4 regions of the Yersinia massiliensis genome follow, and region 1 is predicted to be linked to each of the others. Evidence: predicted binding sites of a transcription regulator. Region 1 holds the regulator's gene; each other region holds the start of a gene.

Region 1 (3,736 bases):
CCAATGTGATGAGCAGCATAATGCTCAGTGTCGTCCCTTCCGGCATACGTAGATGCAATAAGCCCGCGGCTAAAATCAGCCCGACCAAAGTGCCGAGGGCGCGGTGATGAATGCGGACTCTCGTGGCGTTATAACCGTTTTGCGTTACCAGCATCACGGTAAGTAAGATCCAGTAGGGTTTTGGCAACTGCATCAATGCCCCAATATAGCTGCCAGCGGCTAGTGTGACGCCTAATCGGGCTGCATCGCGCAATGCTGTGGAGTTAAACGACAGATAGCTGACGATCGCGGACCATAAGGGTTGCTGTTGTTGCCCTGACATCAGCTCACGATCGTACAGGGGACGTCGATTACTCAGAAGTTGGTCAATTTGGCGGATATGGTAGTAGCAAAATTGTGCCACAGGATTATCGGGGTGCTGCTGGGCGATCTCCTCTAGCTCAATGAGTGCATCGCCGGTGGTGAAATGGTTTGTCGCATGATGATGATAGAGAATGTCATCAGCAATAGTGCGCAACTGAGCCACGATAACTTGGGCGTTGCGGCTCAAGACGGCTTCAATTTGACTGTGTTCCACCAATGCTTGTACTTTCTCCGGCTGATTCAGCGCCGCAGTAACATGCTCCTGCAGATCGAGCGCCATCTGAAATAACCCCAACAGCCGTTTTTGCTCTTTCTTCGTCGCATTTTTAATAAGATTAAATTGTTGATAAAGCTGATTAATTTTATCCATTATCTTTTGCTGTCGATCGAGCAGCGGCGGGAGGGCTTTTTCTGGCTCTATATGCTGTGATAAAAAATTATATTTAGCGTCACAATAATCTGCTAGTAAATCATATAGTTGACTTAGAGGCTCGCGAATGGGCTGGTCTTTGCAGAGCCGAAACCACAACCAATTAAAGACGCCGTACCAGAGCGTTCCTACCGCGCACAACAGTGGCGCTTGCCAGATAGGCGCACGGTCCACCATGCTGAGGCTAAAGATGGCGGCAATTAACGCGGCAGGTAATAAGCGGCCATGGAGCGGGCTGATCGCGCCATTAACACCGAGCAGCAGCGCCAGCCCTAACATGATCCACGGCAAGGGAATGTGCCACAGCAGTAATTGCTGCGTCAGGAAGCTGGTCAACGTGAAGAGTGCGCCACCAATAATCAGACGGCGGAAAAAATGCTGATGGGGAGTATCCAGCGCCGCAATATTGCAGCAAGCAGGGATCAGAGCAAACATCAATCCGAGCCGCAGCTCGCCAAGGGCAAACCCGAGGGCGGCGGGAAGACAGAGCACCAATGTTTGGCGTAACGCGTAGTTCACTTCAGGATGATAAATAACCCGTTGCCATTTCATGTCGGCCCCAGAAATTTATGGTTTACAAACCTGCGTGAGAAAACCGGTACCGAGAGTTTCGGCACCGGTTTTGAGGGAATTAACGAGTGCCGTAAACGACAATCGTTTTACCGTGTGCGGAGATCAGGTTTTGATCTTCCAGCATTTTTAGTATCCGCCCCACAGTTTCGCGGGAGCAGCCAACGATTTGACCAATTTCCTGGCGGGTAATTTTAATCTGCATCCCATCGGGGTGGGTCATGGCATCAGGTTGTTTTGCCAGATTAAGCAGTGTTTGTGCAATACGCCCAGTCACATCAAGGAAAGCAAGGTTACCCACTTTCTCGGATGTAATCTGTAAGCGGTTCGCCATTTGCGAAGACAGGCGCATCAAGATATCTGGGTTGACCTGAATCAGCTGACGGAATTTTTTGTAAGAAATTTCAGCCACTTCGCAGGCAGTTTTTGCTCTAACCCAAGCACTACGCTCTTGGCCTTCTTCAAATAATCCAAGTTCACCGATGAAATCCCCTTGGTTTAGATAGGAGAGAATCATCTCTTTACCTTCTTCATCTTTGATAAGCACCGCAACGGAGCCTTTCACGATGTAGTAAAGCGTTTCGGCCTTTTCACCTTGGTGAATCAGCGTACTCTTCGATGGGTATTTGTGAATATGGCAATGAGACAGGAACCATTCGAGAGTCGGGTCTGTTTGTGGCTTGCCGAGAACCATTCGCTGTTATCCTCTGTTGTTATCGCAGCCTAACTAAACAGGGCTCAGAGTTCCCTGTACGGCGTGCTTATAAAATACACTTTCTTTATACCCACCATCTTGACGCCTGTTGGGTATAGCATATTAATTTGCTCAACTGCCGAAAGGTATAGCCAAGATACCTACTGGATAGAAACCTTACACTGAGTATCGATCACTACCCAATTTAATTCTAGAAACAATACTTTCGGTTCTGTTTGTAGCACAGGATGAGGTCAGTGTCTTGTGTTGTATCGCTTCAGCATGATGAACATCGGGTTACATTGCGACTTTATAAATGAAAGGGTAGTCTGGATCAGAAAATTTAACTGGGAGCGAGCGTTATGCAGGCACGTGTGAAGTGGGTTGAGGGGCTGACATTTTTGGGTGAATCAGCGTCAGGGCATCAGGTTTTGATGGATGGTAATGCCGGTGATAAGGCACCCAGCCCGATGGAAATGTTGCTGATGTCAGCAGGTGGTTGTAGCGCGATTGATGTGGTCTCTATTTTGCAAAAGGGGCGTAATGATGTGCGCGATTGTGAGGTCACACTCACCTCTCAGCGCCGTGAAGAAGCGCCGCGTCTGTTTACGCAAATCAATTTGCATTTTATCGTTAGCGGTAAAGGTCTCACCGACAAAATTGTTGAGCGTGCAGTGGAATTATCAGCAGAGAAGTACTGCTCTGTTTCTCTGATGCTAGGTAAAGCAGCGACCATTACCCACAGTTTTGAAATTCGTGACGTCGCTTAAGCGTGTTTTTCGTCCTTGAAGCTGCAGGAGGTTGCATCCGCTCACCCCAATCACTGACTGAGGTCAGTTCATTGGGATAAGTCCGCTTGCCGCCGCCTTGCAGTTCCAATCGCTATGATGCGTAAAACCAAGATGTCTACGTAAAGCGTTAAATGATTTTTTTGCCTTCCAGCAGTTGCTGCACCAACGGGGCCATAATCAGCTCCATTGCTAATCCCATCTTCCCGCCCGGCACCACCAATGTATTGATATTGGAAATAAACGAGCCTTGTAGCATTGCTAACAAGTAGGGGAAATCAATCTGATCCAAGCCACGGAAATGAATAACCACAAAACTTTCATCCAGCGACGGGATGGCTTTCGCGGCAAAAGGGTTTGAGGTATCGACGGTCGGCACGCGCTGGAAGTTAATATGAGTGCGTGAGAACTGCGGCGTAATGTAGTTGATGTAATCCTCCATGGAGCGTACAACGGAATCCATCACCGCTTCACGGGAATGGCCACGTTCACCGGTATCGCGCACCAGTTTTTGAATCCATTCTAGGTTGACGATGGGTACCACCCCTACCAATAAATCGACATGCTTTGCCACATCGTGATGTTCAGTCACGACACCGCCGTGTAGCCCTTCGTAGAACAGCACATCGGTAGGTTCAGGCAAGGGTTCCCAGGGTGTAAATGTGCCGGGAATCTGGTTATAAGGCACCGCTTCATCGTAGGTGTGTAAATATTTACGTGAACGGCCTGTGCCGTGTTTGCCGTATTCCGACACACTCTGCTCTAACTGACCAAAATCATTGGCTTCTGGGCCAAAATAGCTAATATGCCGGCCTTGATCCCGTGCTTTACGGATGGCGGCATCCATTTCAGGGCGGGTATAGCGATGGAAGCTGTCACCTTCGAGTTCTG
Region 2 (3,736 bases), 1.3 Mb from region 1:
AAAAAACAATATATAAAAAAGCGCCGAAAGGCGCTTTTTTGTGGGCATCGAGATGCCAATATCAACTGATTAGAAAGCGTAGTTAAAGTTAACGCCGTACAGCAGTGCAGTACCTTTTGAGTCGAATTGGTACGGAACATTACCCAATGCTGCCGGTGTTCTCTCAGTGATATGCACGTTCTGACCGTGCATATAAGAGATACCGACGTCAACAGATGCATCTTTGTTGAAGGCGTAAGTGGTACCGGCACTTATCCAGAAACGGTCTTGGTCTGGAATAGAGATAGTACGGTTATTGGCTGGAACTGGGCTATCATCAAACGCGATACCAGTACGGAAGGTCCAATTATCATCGTAGTAATAGGTGGTACCTAACGCGATACGGTAAGCATCTTTGAACCCTTCATCCTTCTCAAACAGTACCTGACCGTTGGTTCCGGTTGCTTTCAACTCTTTGAATTGGCTCCAACTGGTGTAGGCCAAGCTATAGTGAATTGCCCATTGCGGCGCGACTCTGTTGTAGCCGGACACTTCCCAAACTTCTGGCAGGTTCAGGGTTAACGCACCAGGGATGATGGCACCGCCAGTGCCTCTAGGTGGTGGTAACTGGCTGCTGAAATCGCCATCAAAATCAATTTTAACTTTTGAACGGTAAGTGAAGCTGTAACGGTTTTCTTTATCCACTTCATACAGGATACCGGCGTTCCAGCCATAGCCCCACTCTTTACCTTCCATACGGGTGACTTCTGTTTTTGCTGGAATGGTTGGGCCACCCAGTTCACCAATATGACGCACGATCTTCGCATCGGCATAAACTGCGTTAAAGCCCAGACCGAAACTGAAGTTTTCATTTAGACGATAAGCTGCCGCCAAGTTCAGGTTAGCGGTTTTAAGGTCGGTCTGCCCACCCAATGAACCGGCAATATAATCATCGTTGAATTCAGTTGCCAATCCGTAGTTTGAGGTACCGGAGGCACCAATTGCCCATTGTTCGTTCAGCGGCATAATAAAGTGAATGTTTGGAATCCACTCTGATGGCGCAATGTTATTGGCATCGGTGCTACGACCACTGACAGGTGACGTACCACTGATATTGACGTCAGGATCGACATAGACCAAACCGCCAGAGAATGAAGGACGATCAAACATAGTCATTGCGGCGGGGTTGCGGCTACCAACAGATGCGTTGTCGGCAACAGCGCCTTCACCAGAGAAAGAGCGGCCCAATGCAGCGGCTGAATATTCATTCAGTTGGAAACCTGCCGCAGATACGTTTGAAGAGATAATTGCTACTGCAGCTGCCAGAGCTGATCGAGTAAACAGGTTTTTCTGGTTCATGACCAAAACCTCATTGTTTTAATTAATGTTACATACCGTAACAAGAGAATGCGGGATTGTAGGGTCCGTTATCTGTCAGACAAAGCAGACCAGTGGCTGAAGTATAGGTCCGACCTGTATGAGTGTTGCAAGTGTGTTTTAAGATTTGTTCAAAATTGATCGCAAAAAATAGACGTAGTTAACAAAAAACTTACATTTCCGTATCAATTTATGCGCTATTGATGAGCAAACTAACAAAACGACTGTGATATCCATCACTTAATAAGCCTATAAACAGTAAGTTCTAGTGCCTTCGTGTTTGGGGGAGTAAAATAACAACAGAGAAAAATTTTTCTACGACAAATCGACTTTTTTTTGTATTTATTACTATTTGCGTTCGCTGCTAGGCAATTTTCACCTATTTTGAAATGTCCGTTGAGGAGAATTGAAGATGTCAGATACAACCGATCGTCCAATCAAAAACCGTTGTAGTGCTGAAGAAACGGCAGCGTGTTGCTGCGTAGATGTAGGCACTGTCATGGACAATACTGACTGTACTGCATCCTACAGCTGTGTGTTTGACAACCGCGCTGACGCAGAAGCTATGCTGAAATCGCTGACCGAGAAAGCCCGCGCCGTTGAGTCAGAGCCTTGCCTGATTGAACATAAACTGGAAGACGTTGAGGGTGGTGTACGCTTAACGATAGATTTCACTTTCTCCTGCCAAGCAGAAACCATGATTTTCCAGTTGGGCTTGCGTTAATATTCACGCTGATATCTAAATTGGCTATCATCTAACGCGGAGCTTTAGGCTTCGCGTTTTTTTATCTTTCTTTAATGAATTTATTGCGTTAAATGCATTGTTTTCGCTGAGACAATTCTACTTTCGTTTCTTCTCCCCGTTCCCGTAGCTATTACACCAAGCAGTTTTTACATCAAAAAGTTGCTCCTGCTCTCACTTTCCTGCTCTGTAGGTTTACCGAATGTAAATATTTGGTTAACAATCATCAGATCAGGTCAGACCTGTTCTTTATTACTTTGCTATATTAACAACTGCCACTTTTATTTATCGGGAGCGTTTATGAGTAAGCCATTACCGCTAGTGACGCGTCAGGGCGATCGTATTGCCATCGTCAGCGGCCTGCGGACCCCTTTTGCCAAGCAGGCAACTGTTTACCATGGCGTGCCCGCCGTCGATTTGGGCAAAATGGTGGTCAGCGAATTACTGGCTCGCAGTGGCGTCGCTCCTGAATTCATCGATCAATTGGTCTTCGGCCAAGTCGTGCAAATGCCGGAAGCGCCTAATATCGCTCGCGAAATTGTCTTAGGTACGGGCATGAGTGTGCATACCGATGCCTACAGTGTCTCACGTGCCTGCGCCACCAGTTTTCAGGCGGTAGCCAATGTCGCGGAAAGTATCATTGCGGGTTCAGTGACAGTGGGCGTGGCAGGAGGGGCAGATTCTTCTTCCGTGTTGCCTATTGGTGTCAGCAAAGCGCTAGCGCGCACCTTGGTTGACGTCAACAAAGCGCGCACTTTATCTCAGCGCCTCAAATTGTTCAGCCGATTAAAATTACGTGACCTCCTACCCGTAGCCCCCGCAGTGGCAGAATATTCCACGGGTTTACGCATGGGAGATACGGCTGAGCAGATGGCAAAAACCTATGGTATTAGCCGCGAAGATCAGGATGCATTAGCGTTGCGCTCGCATCAAATGGCGGCACAAGCTTGGCAGCAGGGGCTGTTGCAGGATGAAGTCATGACGGCCTATATCCCGCCTTATCGTGATGCGATTGCCGAAGATAACAATATCCGCAAAGATTCCACATTGGCGCAATACGCCAAACTGCGCCCGGCCTTTGATCGCAAGCACGGCAGTGTCACGGCAGCCAATAGTACGCCACTGACTGACGGTGCAGCGGCAGTGATGATGATGAGCGAATCAAAAGCGAAAGCGCTCGGTTTACAGCCATTAGGTTACCTACGCAGTTTTGCTTTTTCCGCGATTGATGTTTGGCAAGACATGCTGTTAGGCCCCTCTTATGCAACGCCACTGGCACTTGATCGTGCTGGCATCACGCTAGCAGATTTAACCTTGATTGATATGCATGAAGCCTTTGCGGCACAAACACTGGCGAACTTGAAAATGTTTGCCAGCGAGACTTTTGCGCGTGAAAAATTGGGGCGTAACCAAGCTATTGGTGAAGTTGATATGAGCAAGTTCAACGTGTTGGGTGGCTCAATTGCTTATGGTCACCCCTTTGCGGCCACTGGCGCACGTATGATTACCCAAACATTGAATGAATTGCGTCGCCGTGGCGGCGGGTTAGGGTTAACCACTGCCTGTGCTGCCGGTGGATTAGGTGCCGCGATGATTTTGGAGGTGGAGTAATGAATCAAGTAAACGGACTTAATACCC
Region 3 (3,736 bases), 160 kb from region 1:
CAGCTCAGGCGTCAGAATATCCGGATGATAAGTCTGTACCAGATAGCTCTCGCACGCTTGGGTGATCAAGGCGAGGGATTCGGTATGTAATACTCGCAAGCGGCGATTACAACGCTGCCAGCGAGATGACTCCATCATCAAATAGCTGCGCATCCCATTGAGCGCGGTGGTGTTTTTGACCAAATCATTCCAAGCGCGATCGATTTCCGTTTTTTCGGCGGGGCGAATACACAGTTGCAGCAATTGGTATTGATCCACCAGCACCTTATCCACCAACCGATCAATATCCTGCTTAATTGAACGCGGCGAAAACAGTAAATCCGCCATCACGGCGCAGACGATCCCCAACACAATTTCGCTACAGCGCTCAACCGCAAACTGCGGCGTCAATAGTGGCGTTTCACCGGTTGTGACGATGATAATCAGCGCGGTGTAACCGGCCAGACCAAAAGCATAGGAGTTTTCGACGCGAACCAGTGATGAGATCCAAGTACACACACCGGCCCATAAGCAACACAGCATTAGCGTTAAGACGGGCGCTCTGATGGTCAGCACGATAATGACCAATCCGCCAATACAGCCGATAAACGTCCCGATAATACGCAGCCAGCCACGGTGGCGAATCGCACCAGAGAAGGGTTCACCACCAGCGGCAAAAGCGGGACCCGCGGCGACAATCGCAGCCGTCAGCACCGACCAGCGTGGTGTTTCCAACTGCAAATGAAAGCCAAGAAACAGCGCTGCGACAATGGCAAAACTCAGCTTAAAAGCAAAGCGCAGGCGAATAAAGGTGGTGCTGTTCATCTTAGCCAAACTCGCGCAGACGGTGCATCAGCTTAATCACAGGGGATGCTTGATTGGGGTCGCGATCATTCGCTCCGGTTATCACCACTGTTGCCGTGGTACCGGCTGGGTACGGATGCTGCTGATCTTCACTATCTAAGTGAATCTTCACTGGCACACGCTGCGCCAAACGTACCCATTCCAGATTATTGTCGATGGTGGCGAGCCCTTTGCTATCCGCGCTACTGCTGCTATTGGTGACACCGGCCGAGATGCTATCGACAGTACCATGCAGAATACGGTTGCTGCCCAGTGGCGTGATCTCTGCCCGATCACCCGGTTTCACCCCATCTAATTTGGTTTCTTCTAGGTAGGCCAAAATATAGAACGTGTCTTTTTTCACCAGTGCAACAGCCGTTGCGCCTCGATTAATAAATTCCCCCGCATGCACATTTAAGTTAGTCACCCAACCTTGTGCTGGCGCACGCACGGTGGTGCGTTCCAGATCCAATTTGGCTAAATCACGCACAGCAATAGCTTTAGCCAGTTGATGACGAACGGTTTGCAACACATTACTGGATTGGTCAATCTCTTCTTGTGACAACGCCTGAACCCCTAAGCGCTGCCGACGACCAGATTCTCGCTGCTTCTCAGCAGCCAGAGTTTGGTAATAGGCGACATCAGCTTCCGCCTCAGCTAACGCTTGCTGATAGCGAGGTTGATCAATAACAAATAATACTTGGCCTTGCTGCACCAACTGGTTGTCTTTAACCGGTACGTCGGTAATTAATCCACTGACATCGGGTGCTATCGCCACCACATCAGCGGTAAATTTTGCATCACGGGTCCACGGTGATTCGGTATAAAACGCCCAAACTTTGAAAACAGCGATAATGGCCAGTAAAACCACCAATAAGGTGATGCCGATGCGGATTATTTTTAATGAAAAAGTACTCACGGCGACCTCAGGAGAAGAAACGAGAAATTAAATATAAAAGGCAACCGTACAACGCAGTATTAAAGAGGGCTGGGTGCCAAACAAACTCATAAATACCTGTCGGTTGCAGCAAACGGCGCACAACAAAAAACAGTGCCAGCGAAAGTAGCAGCTCCAGAAATATCGGCGGAAAAGAGAGACCGAAAATAACCATCACCGGAAGTAAACTCATTCTTAAATCCTTTCTATTATAGGATGTCGGTGAACATGGCTGAGTGAATAATCAGACGCAACACGGTTACTCATCCCACCTTTTCTACCATGGCGAAAAGCTCCAACTATCAGGAAGACTTATCGGTTAAACTTGATTGTTCGGTATAATGGCAAGCTAGACAAGGCGAGAAAAGACTTTCGCTACGCAGCATTCAGACTTCGGACAATTCACGACACCACTATATTAGCCTGCTTATTATCAACTTATCTACAATGTGTGATCTAAATCACTTTTAAGCTAGAGTTAACAATCGAGACGAAAACATCACTTATGTAGGGCAAACAATGGAAAGATTAAAACGAATGTCGGTGTTTGCTAAAGTGGTTGAGTGCGGCTCTTTTACAGCGGCGGCTAGGCAGTTGGAAATGAGCGTATCCTCTATCAGCCAGACAGTGTCAAAACTGGAAACTGAACTGAATGTTAAGTTGCTTAATCGTAGTACGCGGCGTATTGGGCTGACAGAAGCAGGCCGGATTTATTATCAAGGTTGCCGGCGTATGTTGCAGGAAGTGCAAGAAGTGCATGAGCAGTTATATGCCTTCAACAATACCCCCACCGGCACGTTGCGCATTGGCTGCTCATCCACCATGGCGCAAAATGTTCTGGCGACCATGACAGCGGAGATGCTGAAAGAGTATCCCGGCCTGTCCGTCAATTTGGTGACTGGCATTCCCGCACCGGATCTGATCACCGATGGATTGGATGTGGTTATTCGCGTCGGGGCATTGCAAGATTCGGGGCTATTTTCCCGCCGCCTCGGTTCTATGCCGATGGTTGTCTGCGCGGCCAAAAGCTACTTGTTGCAGCATGGCACACCTGAAAAGCCCAGCGATATGACCAATTTCTCTTGGTTGGAATACAGCGTCAGGCCAGACAGTAATTTCGAGTTGATTGCACCGGAAGGTATCACGACACAAATATCCCCCCAAGGCCGTTTTGTGACCAACGATTCGCAAACCATGATTTGTTGGCTGAAAGCGGGTGCAGGTATCGCCTATGCGCCGTTAATGTGGGTGATAGAAGAAATTAAGCGTGGTGAAGTGGAAGTGTTGTTCAAGAAATATCATTCAGACCCACGTCCAGTGTATGCGTTATATACCGAAAAAGACAAAATGCCCCTCAAGGTTCAAGTTTGTATCGACTATTTGACGGAATATTTTAAGGGCGTAGCGCAGATTTATCAGGGGTATCGCTGAAGACTTTTCACCGACTGAACCATGCCTTCCCTAATGGGGACAGAGAAGGCATGCTTAATATTAACTCTACGCTGTACCACCGACGGTCAGATTATCCAGTTTCAGCGTCGGTTGGCCGACACCAACAGGCAGACTTTGGCCCTCTTTGCCGCAAACGCCGACGCCTTTATCCAGCGCTAAGTCATTGCCGACCATAGAGATCTGCTGCATTGCTTCGATACCCGAGCCAATCAACGTCGCCCCTTTCACCGCACGGGTGATTTGGCCTTTCTCAATCAAATAGGCTTCAGAAGTTGAGAACACAAATTTGCCGGAGGTGATATCCACCTGACCGCCACCAAAGTTCGGTGCGTAAAGGCCATACTCCACACTGGCGATAATCTCTTCAGGTGTCGATTTGCCCGCCAGCATATAAGTGTTGGTCATGCGCGGCATCGGCAAATGCGCATAAGATTCACGGCGGCCATTGCCCGTAGGCGATACCCCCATCAGACGCGCGTTGAGCTTATCTTGCATGTAGCCTTTCAAAATGCCGTTCTCGATCAG
Region 4 (3,736 bases), 210 kb from region 1:
CCACCGTACCGGCGATGCGGGCGAGAATCTGTGGGCCAACTGCGGTAGTGACAATATCTGCTTCTGCTATCAGGGCAACGACTTCTGGGCTACCACTGTTGACTGCGCTGACGTTGTTAACCTCTTCAACTCTTGCCTGTTCGCCTACCACATTGACCTGATAACTTTTGCGTTTATTCAGTTCATCCAGCAGCGGCTGATTAACATCAGCGAAGGTCAATTGCGCACCGGCATCAGCAAGAAGTTTACCGATAAAGCCTCGGCCAATATTACCTGCGCCAAAATGTAATGCTTTCATAGTTATTTACCTTTAACTGTTTGCTGTAAAAGGGCCGTTTGCTCCCAACGGCCCTATTCAGATTACGGCAACTACCCGACATTGTCGGGTAGTACTTAACGCCATTCAGTTATGACTTTTTGCCACCGAGCAGATCCAAAACTTCTTGCACGCTGGTGGTTTTGCTTAAGCGTTCAATCACTGATTCATCATCGAGTGCGTTTGTCAGGCTGGTAATCACTTGGATGTGCTCATTGTTGCGAGCCGCGATACCAATCACCAAACGGGCTACTTCGTCTTCGTCATCACCAAAACGCACGCCTTCAGGGTATTGGCAGAACACCACACCGGTTTTCAACACGCGGTCTTTGGCTTCAATCGTCCCGTGAGGCACAGCGATAGATTCACCCAAATAGGTAGAGGTCAGTTTTTCACGTTCTAGCATCGCCTCAACATATTCTGGCTCGACATAGCCCCCTTTCACTAACTGCTCACCGGCGAAACGAATCGCTTGTTCTTTCGCGCTAGCATGCTGATTGAGGAAGATATTTTCTGCGCTTAAACGGAACAGGTTAGCCTCTGATGCTTCGAAGCTATCGTCCAGCGTTTCAATCACTTTCTGTGTCGTGGCTGTCGCAATACCGGCTTCCACCAAACGGGCCGTCAGATTGGAATACAGCTGGCTATCGAGGAAGTTAGTCAACGAGATATGCTGCGCTTGTGGTGCATGACGCATCGCACGCTCAGTCAAATCACGGTGCGTGATAACCAAGTCCACATCGTCTGGCAAATTGTTGATTGCACAGTTAGTGACAGAGATATGTTTCAGGCCAGCATCTTGCACTTTTTTGCGCAACACACCGGCACCCATGGCACTGGAACCCATACCAGCATCACAGGCGACGATGATTTTACGCACGGTGCTTAAATCGCCCGCAGCGGCAGCAGCATTCGCCGCTTGTGCGCCTTTAGACTGTGCTTTCATGTCTTGCATACGGCGAGTGGCATCTTCCAGACTGTCTTCCTCGTCATCTTTGATTTTCGAGCTTTTCAGCAGGATGGCTGACACCACGAAGGAGACCGCAAACGCCGCTGCAACCGCCGCAATGTTGGCAAAATAAGCGCCTTTCGGGGTCATCGCCAGTACAGCCAAGATAGAACCTGGTGACGCAGGAGAAACCAGACCGCCGTTCAGCAGAGTCAGTGTAAACACACCAGTCATACCGCCCAGAATCACCGCCAGCAATAAGCGTGGGTTCATCAGCACGTATGGGAAATAGATTTCGTGAATACCACCGAAGAAGTGGATGATAGCCGCGCCGCCAGCAGACTGCTTCGCGTTACCTCTACCGAAGAACATATACGCCATCAACACACCCAAACCTGGGCCTGGGTTGGCTTCGATCAAGAAGAAGATAGACTTACCGGTTTCAGTCGCTTGCTGGATACCCAGTGGCGAGAAGATACCGTGGTTAATCGCGTTATTCAGGAACAGGATTTTTGCAGGTTCAACGAAGATAGAGGCCAATGGCAACAGGTTGTTCTGCACCATGATATGCACGCCGGCAGCCAGTACTTTAGACAGTACTTCGACCAGTGGGCCAATCGCCATAAAGGCCAGAATCGCCAACAGCATACCGATGATACCGGCTGAGAAGTTGTTAACCAGCATCTCAAAGCCGCTTTTGATTTTACCATCAACCCAGCGGTCAAAGTGCTTGATTGCCCAGCCACCCAGTGGGCCTACAATCATTGCACCGAGGAACATTGGCATGTCCGCACCAACGATCACCCCCATGGTCGTGATAGCACCTACGACACCACCACGATCGCCACCGACCAAACGGCCGCCGGTGAAACCGATCAGCAGAGGGAGTAAGTAGGTGATCATTGGGCCAACCAGTTTGGCTAACGTTTCATTTGGCAGCCAGCCGGTAGGAATGAACAGTGCGGTGATGATACCCCAGGCGATAAATGCGCCAATATTGGGCATAACCATATTACTGAGGAATCGGCCAAAATTTTGAATTCTGACCTTTGCGTCTGGTGAAAACATAAAACACCCCTATTGGTACGCGCTAACAATAAGAGCGCGATATAATTGTTTTGTTGAGGCAGTTCTGCAAAACCCGCCGGTGCTATCGAATACAAACACGCTGTATGCAAAACAAACTCTAGCACGCTCCTTTATTCACGCGTAGCTCACGGGGTTTGTGTGATGCATATCACATCCACACCCCCTCTATACGGGTCAATTTGTTGACGATGATCACATTATTGGGCTGTAAGAAAGTCACATCGGCGTTTTTTTGAGCGTGAAAGTCAATAAAGAGTGACTTGAATCACATTTGTGGTGGGTTAGTTTGTTTTGAAAATGTGATGTTAATCACAAGTTATTTTTGCTCGTCGAGAAGAGATGTGACATTCGTCTGTTCAATATTGTGTGGTGTAGTTATTTGCAGGATGGAAATGTAAGAAAATGACAGAGGGGGAGGCGGTGATCGGGAATCAAGAAACTGGCAGTGAATTTGGTTAAGGTCGATTCATTCTTCTTTCTGCCGAAACCTGATCCGCCCATTAACTGAGAACCAGTGCGCCATCTAATCCCTCTCTGTGTCTATATCCCAAAACTTACGTTATTATTCATGCCGTAATTGTTTTCAGACTCACTTTAAGGCGGTCGAGAGTATGCATGACCAATAAGATTGGCTGGATTGATAATCTGCGGGCGGTGGCCTGCATTATGGTAGTGATGATCCATGCCACGACCTATTACGTGACCAGTGGTGCGCGGGTAGGGGAAGTTAATTGGGATGCTGCCAATCTGCTAAACTCCCTCTCCCGTGCCTGTGTGCCGCTGTTCTTTATGATCTCGGGCTACCTGTTTTTCGGCGAAAAAAGTGCAAAGCAAAAACACTTCACCCGTATCGGATTGTGTCTGCTGTTCTACAGCGTGGTTGCATTGATCTATATCTCGACACTCACCCCTATCGACGGCTGGGCATCGCTGAAAAATATACTGCAAAAACCGGTGTTTTATCACCTGTGGTTTTTCTACGCCATCATCGTGGTTTATCTGGTGTCACCGCTGATTAACGTCAAACCCGTCACTGGCCGTTATTTGGCGGTACTCGTTTTGCTGCTCGCCGTGTTTGCCAATCCGCAGACCACTAAATTTTCGATAGGCGGTTTTCATATTCTGCCGATCAACCTCTATATCTACGGTGATACCTTTTATTACTTGCTCTACGCCCTTTTAGGGCGGGCGATTGGGATGTTGGAAACACAGGGGCGCATCATCAGTTGGAGTGCGGCGGCGTTGTTTATCCTGAGCGTCATATTTATTGCGATCTCAACGGAAAAGCAGACGCGGATTAATGGCAGCTTTGCGGATACTTTCTATATGTACTGCGGCCCGCTCGTCTTTGTGGCGTCGGTATCGTTATTGGTGTGGTTTAA

Evidence for each region. Region 1 encodes CRP, which controls carbon source genes, mostly activating them, when cyclic AMP is high. Its sites were predicted from a motif close to ATGTGANNNNNNTCACAT; they were not measured.
Region 2: DA391_RS06945 (YfcZ/YiiS family protein) is a predicted target of CRP. The motif match lies at 1,581-1,598, and genes of this name have one in related genera.
Region 3: aaeR (HTH-type transcriptional activator AaeR) is a predicted target of CRP. The motif match lies at 2,209-2,226, and genes of this name have one in related genera.
Region 4: DA391_RS00235 (PTS mannitol transporter subunit IICBA) is a predicted target of CRP. The motif match lies at 2,491-2,508, and genes of this name have one in related genera.

The regions. Positions count from the first base shown of each region.
Region 1 covers NZ_CP028487.1:261,167-264,902, forward strand. The annotation lists gene DA391_RS01070 (YccS/YhfK family putative transporter) at 1-1,345, opposite strand, end outside; gene crp (cAMP-activated global transcriptional regulator CRP) at 1,425-2,057, opposite strand; gene DA391_RS01080 (OsmC family protein) at 2,420-2,827, shown strand; gene DA391_RS01085 (phosphoribulokinase) at 2,976-3,736, opposite strand, start outside.
Region 2 covers NZ_CP028487.1:1,511,595-1,515,330, forward strand. The annotation lists gene fadL (long-chain fatty acid transporter FadL) at 70-1,338, opposite strand; gene DA391_RS06945 (YfcZ/YiiS family protein) at 1,769-2,080, shown strand; gene fadI (acetyl-CoA C-acyltransferase FadI) at 2,399-3,709, shown strand.
Region 3 covers NZ_CP028487.1:420,402-424,137, reverse strand. The annotation lists gene aaeB (p-hydroxybenzoic acid efflux pump subunit AaeB) at 1-804, opposite strand, end outside; gene aaeA (p-hydroxybenzoic acid efflux pump subunit AaeA) at 806-1,741, opposite strand; gene aaeX (p-hydroxybenzoic acid efflux pump operon protein AaeX) at 1,749-1,952, opposite strand; gene aaeR (HTH-type transcriptional activator AaeR) at 2,279-3,190, shown strand; gene tldD (metalloprotease TldD) at 3,257-3,736, opposite strand, start outside.
Region 4 covers NZ_CP028487.1:52,595-56,330, forward strand. The annotation lists gene DA391_RS00230 (mannitol-1-phosphate 5-dehydrogenase) at 1-298, opposite strand, end outside; gene DA391_RS00235 (PTS mannitol transporter subunit IICBA) at 408-2,333, opposite strand; gene DA391_RS00240 (acyltransferase) at 2,970-3,736, shown strand, end outside.